Undibacterium sp. 5I1: one gene and its partner. The protein of the gene in region 2 interacts with the protein of the main gene of each other region in a pairwise test. Links are inferred from orthologs where the notes say so. Each region holds a gene or a part of one and is shown on either strand. Other genes may lie near its edges.

Region 1 (5,733 bases), 2.4 Mb from region 2 along the record:
ACAGATACGATCGGGTTTCATCGCGGTGATTTCATCTAGCGTGATTTCATCATTGCGATAGGTGCGGACCTCTTCGCCCAACTCGGCAAAATATTGCACCAGGTTGTAGGTGAAGGAATCGTAGTTGTCGATCATGAGTAACATTTATATCTCCCCGTCTAGGCCATCTTGCACTTGTTCTGCCGCGCGTAAAACAGCGCGTGCTTTATTTTCGGTTTCTTGCCATTCCATTTCTGGCACGGAGTCGGCGACGATCCCCGCAGCCGCCTGCACATGCAGCATGCCATCCTTTAAAACACCAGTACGTATAGCAATGGCCAAATCCATTTCGCCGCCGAAGGATAAATAGCCACAAGCACCACCGTAAATGCCACGCTTGGTAGGCTCTAGCTGATCGATGAGTTCCATGGCTCTGACCTTGGGCGCACCAGATAAAGTGCCGGCAGGAAAGGTCGCTTTTAGCACATCAAGATTGGATAAGCCATCTTGCAGAATGCCTTCGACATTCGAGACGATGTGCTGTACGTGGGAGTATTTTTCGATCACCATCTGATCGGTCACTTTGACGCTGCCGGTTTTGGCGATGCGGCCCACGTCGTTGCGTGCGAGGTCGATTAGCATGACGTGCTCGGCGATTTCTTTCGGATCTGCTAGTAACTCTTTGGCGAGTTGTGCGTCAAGCTCCGGCGTATTTCCGCGTGGTCGTGTACCTGCCAGCGGGCGTATTGTGACTTTTTTATTGCTGTCACTGAGTTGTTCGTTACGTACTAAGATTTCTGGTGACGCACCGATGATTTGCATATCGCCAAAATTGTAGAAATACATGTACGGCGATGGATTCAGCGAGCGCAATGCGCGATACAGTGACAGCGGCGAATCGACATAAGGCTTGCGGATGCGTTGACCGATTTGTACTTGCATCAGATCGCCAGCCATGACGTATTCTTTGGCTTTTTCGACGGCTTTGAGGTAATCAGCTTTGGCAAAATCACGTATCGATTCTGTTCGGACCGATGCGGATGTGACGGGAGCATCAACACTACGGCGCAACATCGCGCGTAAATCGCGCAGACGCTGTCGGGCTTTGGACCAGGCTTCGGGTTGAGTCGGGTCGGCATAGACGATCAAATATAATTTGCCAGAGAGATTGTCGATGACGGCGAGCTTTTCAGTCACCAATAATTGAATATCAGGTAAGCCAAGATCATCTTTTGGGGTGCTGTGTTGTAAGCGCTTTTCGACATAGCGGACAGCGTCGTAGCCAAAATAGCCTGCCAGACCGCCGCAGAAGCGAGGCAAACCGGGGCGCAGTGCGACCTTGAAGCGGGATTGGAATTCGGCGATGAATTCGAGCGGATTTCCCTCTACGGTTTCGATTACTTTACCGTCTTTGACGACTTCGCTGCGGTTGCCGTAGCTACGCATCAAGGTGTTGGCCGGCAGACCGATGAAGGAATAACGTCCAAAGCGTTCACCTCCCATCACTGATTCCAGCAGGAAGGTGTTCTTACCTGTGTTCTGGGTTTGTGCCAGTTTCAGGTATAGCGTTAAGGGCGTTTCCAGATCCGCAAATGCTTCCGCGATCATAGGAATACGGTTGTAGCCTTGCGCGGCCAACGATTTAAATTCGAGTTCGGTCATGATGTGCTTTCAGCCGCCTCTATGCAATTCGAGGATGAAGGCGGATAAGACTAGATGAAAAAAACGGTTTTAGGCACATGCTCAAGGATAGGGCGAGCAGACGCCTGCGCGGAATCAGGTAGATTGCCAGCGTCGCCATAGCCAGGCCTCAAACGAGCCTAGTGTGATTGCGAAACGTTTTATAGTAAGGAACATTCTTAGGTGGTTGAACGTTAGTTGAATTTGGGGCGAATCTTTACTGAATCTTATGTAGAAATTAGCTTAGCTGCTTCCAATAAGTTTTGGACTATACCATCAGTGTCAATATTTTGTATAGCTTCGCCATGGTTGTAGCCGTAGGGTACATGCAACACCGGGCAACCTGCTGCACGAGCGGCCTGGGCGTCGTTTGAGGAGTCGCCAATAGCCAGAACTTGCGCAGGCGGTAAATCAAAATCAGCACACACTTGTAGCAGCGCCATCGGATCGGGTTTTTTGCGCGGGAAAGAGTCGCCGCCATAGACGATCTCAAAATAGCTGGCTAAACCTTTCTTTAATAGCAGCGGCGTGGTGAAGTTGACGGGTTTATTAGTGACGCAAGCCATGCGTAATCCAAGGCTGCGCATGGCTTCTAATCCTTCAATTACGTTGGGATAGAGCTTGCTGTAGTCGCCGTTAATGGCAAGATAATGGCGCTGATAAGCAGCCATTGCTGCGTCAAAATGAGTGGCGATTTTCTCCTGATCAAAGTCGACCGCCAGCACTCTATGGATCAGATTCTCCGATCCTTTTCCGACAAAATTGGTAATGGTGGTGATGTCTAAAGGCGATAGCGATAGTTCGGCGCGCATCCGGTTAATCGCAAGCAGAAAATCTGGCGCGGTATCGATCATGGTGCCATCGAGATCGATGATGACGGCTTTGATATTTTTCAGCATAAAATAATGAAATAAGACGTCCAATAATTCTGGGGCTTCCAGCCCGATATTGGTCTGGGAGCCGCAGAATGATTGGACACTATGTTTTATAAATATTTACACAGTCGCCAATTCGGCGCGCATGGCATTGATGACTGCGGTGTAATCGGGTTTGCCGAAAATTGCAGAGCCCGCAACGAAGGTGTCGGCTCCCGCTCTGGCGATTTCGGCGATATTGTCGATTTTGACGCCACCATCTACTTGCAACAAAATATTGCGGCCCGATTCATCAATCAGCCTTCTGACGGCAGCGATCTTTTTCAATGTGTGTGGAATAAAAGACTGGCCGCCAAAGCCGGGGTTGACGGACATCAACAAAATCAGATCCAGCTTGTCCATGACATTTTCTAAGACTTGCAAGGGTGTGGCGGGATTAAAGACCAAACCTGCTTTACAGCCACAATCACGGATTAATTGCAGGCTGCGGTCGATATGTTCTGAACCTTCAGGATGAAAGCTGATCAGATTTGCACCCGCTTTGGCAAAATCAGGAATAATGCGGTCAACAGGTTTTACCATCAGGTGCACATCAATTGGTACTTGCACATGAGGGCGAATTGCTTCGCAGACTAAAGGCCCTATCGTGAGATTTGGCACATAATGATTGTCCATAACGTCAAAATGAATCATGTCGGCGCCAGCGGCGACAACATTACGGACTTCTTCACCCAAACGGGCAAAATCGGCTGAGAGGATGCTGGGGGCGATACGATAAATAGTCATGGCGTGAGTGTCATCAATAAGCATGCAGTTGGGATGCGCTATTTTACTCTGATGGCTCTCGCGATTTTGTAAGATGCGAACTTGCGTCAGGTTTATTAGACCAGCCGGATGAAAACTGATGAGAACGTGTAAGCTGATCGCCTGAAAATCAACCAATCGAAAATTATTTAAAGAAAACTATGTCCGCTTACGAAATGAGTGTTTCCGTCGTCACAGAATATGTTGCTGAGCAATCGAATCCCGATCACAACAGTTTTGTCTTTGCTTATAAGCTGACGATCAAAAATATTGGTACCGTGGCAGCGCAAGTGATCGCGCGCCATTGGATTATTACCGATGCCAATGATTATATTGAAGAGGTGAAAGGGCTAGGCGTTGTTGGCCATCAACCATTTTTGCAGCCGGGACAAAGTTTTGAATACAGTAGCGGCAGTCAGTTAAAGACGCCGCAGGGGAGTATGAAGGGGAGTTATTTTTGCGTAGCAGAAGATGCGCATCAATTCGAGGTAGCGATTCCTGAATTTGTCTTATCTTTGCCACGCACCTTGCATTGACTTTATTTTTTTGATTCTGGCTCTGATGCCGTTATTGATTCTGGTTCTAGCTCTGATTTTTGTTCGACCTTAGTCGGCGGTACACGAGGTCTTTGCCCTTGGAACATCGTCCACCACACAATAAAAATTAATAAACACATCGCCAGACAAGCTTCTAATCCTAATAACCACATTTTGTTTTCCTCATGTTCAAACTTTCCGCCATTCTACCCCTGACCGCTGTCGCTGTACTGCTGGCAGCGTGCAACTCGACACCGATCAAAAAAGTACCTGTACCGGCGGTGACTACACCACCCGGTAGCGCTACTACCGTTGTTATCCCGCCTATTGCGACCAAGCCTAGCGACTTATTTAAGCCAGTCAGTTTTAATGATGTGCCGGGGTGGCAGCAAGACAATCTGGCCGAAGCCTGGCCAGCTTTTTTAAGTTCATGTTCAGCGTTACGCCATAAACCGGAATGGAAAGAGCCTTGCACGATCGCTAAAGATGTTGATGGAAAAGATAACGGTGCTGTACGGGTATTCTTCGAAGCATTTTTCACGCCGCATCAAGTGTTTAATCCAGATGGTACGAATGAAGGTCTAGTGACGGGGTATTACGAACCTTTATTGCGTGGTTCTCGAAAACGTGGCGGCGTCTATCAAACCCCGTTATATCGTACTCCGCCGGACTTGCTGACGATAGATTTGTCTAGCGTATACCCAGAGCTTAAAAATATGCGTCTGCGTGGGCGCTTGGTCGGGAGCAAAGTGGTGCCTTATGCGTCCCGTGCTGACAGCCTACCGGCGTTGACTGGCAAAGAATTGGTTTGGGTTGACGATGCAATTGACGCCTTCTTTTTGCAAATCCAAGGTTCTGGTAGAGTAGTTTTAGAGGATAACAACGAGACTATTCGCCTCGCTTATGCCGACCAGAATGGCTACCCTTATAAGTCGATAGGGCGTTATTTAGTCGATAAGGGTGAACTAAAGTTAGAGCAGGCTTCAGCCCAAGGGATTAAAGAATGGTTAATAAAAAATCCGGCTCGACAAGATGAATTGTTGAACGCCAATCCGAGCGTGGTGTTTTTCAAAGAGGAAAAAATTGCTGATCCTAGTATCGGACCTAAAGGTGCTTTAGGTGTTCCTTTGATTGGGCGGCGATCTATTGCGGTCGATGCGCAATTTTTACCGCTTGGCGCACCGGTATTCTTATCCACGACTCAGCCGAATAGCAGCAAGATTCTTCAGAAGCTAGTGATGGCACAAGATACTGGCGGTGCGATTCGTGGCGCTGTGCGGGCAGATTTTTTTTGGGGTTTTGGTAACGAGGCAGGTGAGCTAGCCGGTCGCATGAAGCAGCGCGGTATGCTGTGGTTGCTATTGCCTAAGTCAGTGAACTAATTTTTTTAAATAAATCAGGAGATTATATGGAATACCAAAATATCATCGTTGAGACCAAGGATAAAGTCGGTGTCATTACTTTAAATCGGCCCAAGGCACTGAATGCTTTAAATGACCAATTAATGGATGAGTTGGGCTTTGCTTTAAAAGCGTTTGATAAAGACGAGACCATCGGTTGTATCGTCATTACTGGTAGTGAGAAAGCGTTCGCTGCGGGTGCTGATATCGGTGCGATGGCGAATTACTCTTATATGGATGCTTATAAGAACGATTACATTACGCGCAATTGGGAGCAAATACGTCAAATTCGCAAACCGGTGATTGCTGCCGTAGCAGGTTATGCCTTGGGCGGTGGCTGTGAGTTAGCAATGATGTGCGATTTTATTATCGCTGCAGAAAATGCCAAATTCGGTCAGCCGGAAATTAAGTTGGGGACTTTGCCTGGAGCTGGTGGAACCCAGAGACTGCCACGGGCGA
Region 2 (5,698 bases):
AATTGGCTGTCATATTGCGTGCCCAATTGCCGCAATAATTTTATTGAGGGAACACCAACCTCGGTGTTAAAAGAAAGTAAGCCTGGCGAAATTTTAGTGACATATTTTCTGGATAAAGCGAGTCTGCTAATCAGCTCGCGCGGAAAACCATGTGCGATGTCATCAACATCCTCTAGCTTGGCTGATTTACTGACGACAAATGCGGTGGCCAGAACTTTTTTCTTTACGATGGGCTCAGTGACAGGTGCCTCCATCGCTGGCGCTGACATTGATGGGACGGTTTCTGCAGGAGTCAGATTTTGTATAGTTTTGCTTATGCTTTTTCCTGTGCTAGTTTGAGCGCTTACATCATTGAGGAACATGCAGAAAATCACGAGCGCCAACAACAGCATGAGGTAAGGTGCGAAGCAAAATCGGATCAGATTATTTTTCATCATGTCGCTCAAAAAACGAAGTTGAAAATCAAATACATGCGAACTTTGACCTGCATTTAAAAACTAACTTTAGCTTTGCAGCACCAAAAGTTCTTCTTCACTAAAGCCGGCAGCTCTTCTTGCATCCAGATTAAAAGGACCCCGCATTTGTGGCGCTTTGTATTGCAACGCCAATTGTGCGTAAGTCGCTACAGGCTCCAGATCACGCATCTCACAAAGATAGCCAAACCATCGATTTCCGATCATCACATGACCGATCTCATCGCGCAAGATAATGTCAAGAATCTCTGCGGCAGCAATATCTTTGGCCTGCGCCAGTTTGGCTCGCACGGCAGGCGTTGCATCAAGGCCACGCGCCTCCATCGTGCGTGGGACCAAGGCCATTCTTGCGAGCACATCTTCTTGTGTTTTTTCTGCTAGTTCCCACAAGCTATGATGTGCCGGAAAATCGCCATATTGATATCCCAAGCTAACCAGATGATCGGCCAGCATGCCAAAATGATAGGCCTCTTCTTGCGCGACCAGCAACCAATCCGAGTAATAATCCACGGGCATATCAGCAAAGCGCCAGATCGCATCCAAGGCAAGATTGATCGCATTAAACTCGATGTGCGCCAACGCATGGATCAGCACTGCACGACCTTCTACTGTGTTCATTGCGCGCCGCTTAACTTCCAGCGGCGGAACCAGCGCAGGCTTAGCTGGCCGGCCAGGAATCAATTGATTAGCGTGCAAGACTGTGGCGGCATCTAGCGCTACCTCTCCTCGTTGCCATGCAGCGCGCAGTCTGGCAGTACCTTCTGCTTTGGCCTTGGTATCAGGTTCTGCCAGCAAAGCTAACGCCGCTCTGCGCAAATCTGAAAATGAAGCCGCTCCCTCTAAAGTGGCCTTATCAGCAAAATCAGCAAAATTAGCAATATCAGCAGGTTTAGCAACTAGATTTGCAGTCGCATTTGTATTAGGGAACGATGGGTTCATAAGATGAGCGTTAAAATAGCGATAATAAATCATAGGACTTACGCAAAATTGTCCCAGCAAGGCGCAGCGACGACGACAGCCTTCAGTGCGGCTAGGCGCTGCAACACAGTTGGGGCGATTTTGCGTAAATCCTAAATCAGTCACCCTATTTTACGGAAAAATCATGACCATATACCAGTTAGGCGACATCGCACCTGAAATTGATCCCGGCGCTTACATTACTGACAGCGCCAATATCATCGGAAAAGTAAAGATCGAAGCAGGCGCCAGTATTTGGTTTGACGTCACCATCCGAGGTGACAATGAGCTGATTACCGTCAGTGAAAACAGCAACGTACAAGAGGGATGCATTTTGCACACCGATCCTGGTCATCCGCTGACGATAGGTAAAAATGTGACGATTGGTCATCAAGCCATGCTGCATGGTTGCACAATCGGTGAAGGCTCCTTAATTGGGATTCAGGCAGTCATTTTGAACGGTGCAAAAATTGGTAAAAATTGTCTGGTCGGCGCTGGCGCCCTGATCACTGAGGGAAAAGAATTTCCAGACAACTCTTTGATTATCGGCTCACCTGCCAAAGCGGTACGCACTTTAAATGAAGAAGATATTTTGCGGATGCACGGCAATACGTTGAATTATGTCCGCCGCGCCCAAGCTTATAAAACTGAATTGAAAAAGATCGGCTAACTAGCAACTATTTTCAGATTCAAGAGCAGATTAAAAACGTCGTCAAAGTAAAGAAACTTATGCAAGATACCCTACAAAAATTTATGTTCGAACACGCTGGCGTGCGCGGTGAATTAGTTGAAATTTCTAACGCCTGGCAACAAATCCAGGCGCGTCACGAATATCCCGCCGCCGTCAAAACCATACTTGGTGAGCTAACCGCCGCCTCTGCTCTGTTGTGTGCCAATCTCAAGTTTAACGGCACCATGATCATGCAAATTTACGGTGATGGTCCGGTCAAATTATTGGTGGTGGAATGCGATGCAGAATTGCGCATCCGTGCTACTGCCAAGTTATCACCAAACGCAGTGATTACCGACAATGCCAGTTTGACTGAATTAGTACATGCGAACGGGCAAGGTCGCTTTGTCATCACGCTAGACCCTAATGACAAGCTACCCGGTCAACAGGCATATCAGGGGATCGTGCCGATTGATGGCGATAGCATTGCTGGCATCATAGAAAATTACATGATGCGTTCTGAACAGTTAGATACCAAACTTTGGCTGGCGGCGGATGACAAGATTGCCAGAGGCATGTTGCTGCAAAAACTACCGAAACATGGCGGCATAGAAGCCAAAGTGGAAGATGAGACAGAAGCCTGGAATCGCGCTATCTCATTAGGTGGCACACTCAAACAAGATGAATTGCTGACGACCGATATCGAAACTTTATTGCATCGATTATTTTGGGAAGAAACCATCCGCATTTTTGATCCGCAACATCCACAATTCCACTGCAACTGCACCCGTGAAAAAGTCGGCAATATGCTGCGCATGCTGGGCGAGCCTGAGATTAATACCGCCATTGCAGAATTAGGACGACTCGATATTAATTGCGATTTTTGCGGTAAGCACTATGGCTTCGATCAGGTCGATTGCGCACAATTATTTGTGGCGAACACCTTAGCTGAAGCGACTAGCGTAGCGAACGACAGCAAGCATTAATTATTTAATCCCGCACGATTTTTCATCAAAATATCAGGTGAATTTAATTTAGGCTTAATATACTCCCCCCATATTTACTAGAAATGACCTTAATGACCAGAGAATACCTGGACAATTAAAAGTACTGGTGGGGAGTAATTAAAATCAATGCCAAATCAGCGATGTAGAATTTATCGGCGGATTCGTCTAAAAAGCGTGAGTAGAGTGTAACTGGAATACCGTTGAAATTAGCGGCAAGCTAATGATTTATAGATGGTGCCGTTTTTTCTTTTGGCGGTTTTGGATCGTTGAGGTTCGATGTTTGCGCAGATGACGCTGCGTTTAAGATTTGCACGAAGATCTCGTCTTTTTTAATCATGCCCAGTTCAAAGCGCGCATGTTCTTCTACTGCGCCTGTGCCTGTTTTTAAATCTTGTACTTCTGAGTCGAGCTTGCTGTTCCGCTCTTTCAACTCATCATTATGCTTTTGAGCTTGGGTAACTTGTTTATCTAACTCCCATACACGCAACCAGCCGCCTTTACCCAACCAGAGCGGGTATTGTATGAGTAGCAGCAGCGCTGTAAGTGATAACGCGATCAGACGCATCAGTATTTAGAAATATAGGTTAAAAAACGAACATTGAATTAAACCGAGATTAGTAAAAAGGGGAACGCCGTTCCCCTTTTTTGCATCTTCTTGCAGCTTATTTCAGATTATAAAAAGCATCACGACCAGGGTAGCTGGCAATGTCGCCTAAATCTTCTTCAATACGCAGCAATTGATTGTACTTTGCCATACGATCTGAACGAGACATCGAGCCAGTTTTAATTTGCAAGGCGTTCATACCAACAGCGATATCCGCAATGGTGCTGTCTTCTGTTTCGCCAGAACGATGCGAAATAACAGCGGTATAACCAGCACGTTTTGCCATTTCAATCGCAGCAAACGTCTCAGTCAAAGTACCGATTTGATTGATCTTGATCAGGATAGAATTAGCGATTCCTTTTTGAATGCCTTCTTTCAAAATCTTGGTATTGGTGACAAATAAATCATCGCCAACGATCTGTACTTTTTTGCCCAGACGTTCCGTCAGAATCTTCCAACCGTCCCAATCGCCCTCTGCCATACCGTCTTCAATCGAGATGATAGGATATTTATCGACCCAGGTAGCGAGTAAATTAGTGAAATCCGCTGATGACAACGTCAGACCTTCGCCTTCAAGATGATATTTACCCTCTTTGTAGAACTCACTTGCGGCACAATCCAGACCCAACGCGATTTGTGTACCTGGCTCGTAGCCAGCCGCCTCAATCGCTTGGATAATCATCTTGATTGCTTCTTCGTGGTTATCGACGGAAGGTGCAAAACCACCTTCGTCGCCCACAGCCGTGGTCAAACCTTTGTCGTGCAAGATTTTTTTCAGTGCATGAAAAACTTCAGCACCGTAACGCACCGCTTCGCGGAAGGATGGCGCGCCAATTGGAATAATCATGAATTCCTGGATGTCCAGGTTATTGTCTGCATGCGCGCCGCCATTGATGACGTTCATCATTGGCACGGGCAACTGCATTGCGCCAGAACCGCCGAAGTAACGATACAGCGGCAGGCCCGCCTCTTCTGCGGCTGCTTTGGCAACCGCCATTGAAACTGCCAACATGGCATTTGCACCGAGACGCGCTTTGTTTTCTGTGCCATCCAGATCGATCAGCGTGCGGTCAAGGAAGGCTTGTTCGTTCGCATCCAGACCCATGATCGCTTCGGCGATTTCGGTATTGATATGTTCGCAGGCTTTTAAAACGCCTTTGCCGAGGTAACGAGATTTATCGCCATCACGCAGCTCTATCGCTTCACGAGAACCAGTTGATGCGCCGGACGGTACAGACGCACGCCCCATGACGCCGGATTCCAGCAATACATCACACTCAACTGTTGGATTGCCGCGCGAATCAATAATTTCACGACCGATAATATCAACGATAGCACTCATTCATTTCTCCTAAACATGCAATATAGTGAACAAACTATTTAAATCGGATTTACGAAAAACCGCCCTAGCTGCGTTGTAACTCCTAGCTGGGATAATTTTGCGTAAGTCCTGTTAAAAAATATTTGCCAATACGCTAGTAAGCGTCTTGACTAAGCAAAACTAGACTCAAGGAATCCATTCTTTTTAACGACGCGATCCAACTCGATCAATGTAGACAGCAATTCTTTCATACGACCTAGCGGTACCGCATTTGGGCCATCTGACATTGCTTTGGACGGATCTGGATGGGTTTCCATAAACAAACCAGAAATACCCACCGCCACCGCAGCACGCGCCAGTACTGGCACAAATTCACGTTGACCACCTGAGGTCGTACCCTGACCACCTGGCAATTGTACAGAATGCGTCGCATCAAATACCACCGGACAATTGGTCTCACGCATGATTGCTAGGGAGCGCATATCAGATACAAGATTGTTGTAGCCGAATGAGACACCGCGCTCGCACGCCATAAAATTATCCTCAAGCAGACCGGCAGATTTTGCTGCGGCACGTGCCTTGGCGATGACATTGACCATGTCATGTGGCGCAAGGAACTGCCCTTTTTTAATATTGACTGGCTTACCAGAACGGCCACAAGCCTCA

The links. The genes of interacting proteins can lie anywhere in the genome.
Region 1: the proteins of eno (region 2) and rpe interact in binary tests that used the Escherichia coli proteins (3 or more experiments, as listed by UniProt). The link is inferred for Undibacterium sp. 5I1 from one-to-one orthologs.

What each region holds. Positions count from the first base shown.
Region 1 is NZ_JAVIWI010000001.1:2,911,459-2,917,191, reverse strand. Bases 1,488-4,309 are described here. They hold rpe (ribulose-phosphate 3-epimerase), read right to left. Parts: upstream 3,321-4,309; coding sequence 2,655-3,320; downstream 1,488-2,654. Other genes in these bases: RGU72_RS12810 (murein transglycosylase A), read left to right, coding at 4,060-4,309; RGU72_RS12815 (hypothetical protein), read right to left, coding at 3,877-4,047; apaG (Co2+/Mg2+ efflux protein ApaG), read left to right, coding at 3,500-3,874; RGU72_RS12830 (phosphoglycolate phosphatase), read right to left, coding at 1,887-2,558; trpE (anthranilate synthase component I), read right to left, coding at 1,488-1,641. Outside these bases: RGU72_RS12840 (aminodeoxychorismate/anthranilate synthase component II), read right to left, coding at 1-144; more of trpE, read right to left, coding at 145-1,487; more of RGU72_RS12810, read left to right, coding at 4,310-5,256; RGU72_RS12805 (enoyl-CoA hydratase), read left to right, coding at 5,283-5,733. UniProt on the Escherichia coli protein: Catalyzes the reversible epimerization of D-ribulose 5-phosphate to D-xylulose 5-phosphate.
Region 2 is NZ_JAVIWI010000001.1:524,404-530,101, reverse strand. What follows is about bases 2,912-5,698. They hold eno (phosphopyruvate hydratase), read right to left. Parts: upstream 5,054-5,698; coding sequence 3,770-5,053; downstream 2,912-3,769. Other genes in these bases: kdsA (3-deoxy-8-phosphooctulonate synthase), read right to left, coding at 5,203-5,698; ftsB (cell division protein FtsB), read right to left, coding at 3,325-3,672; hslO (Hsp33 family molecular chaperone HslO), read left to right, coding at 2,912-3,086. Also shown: RGU72_RS02240 (flagella assembly protein FlgT middle domain-containing protein), read right to left, coding at 1-434; RGU72_RS02235 (ferritin-like domain-containing protein), read right to left, coding at 504-1,412; RGU72_RS02230 (gamma carbonic anhydrase family protein), read left to right, coding at 1,576-2,100; more of hslO, read left to right, coding at 2,160-2,911. UniProt on the Escherichia coli protein: Catalyzes the reversible conversion of 2-phosphoglycerate (2-PG) into phosphoenolpyruvate (PEP). It is essential for the degradation of carbohydrates via glycolysis.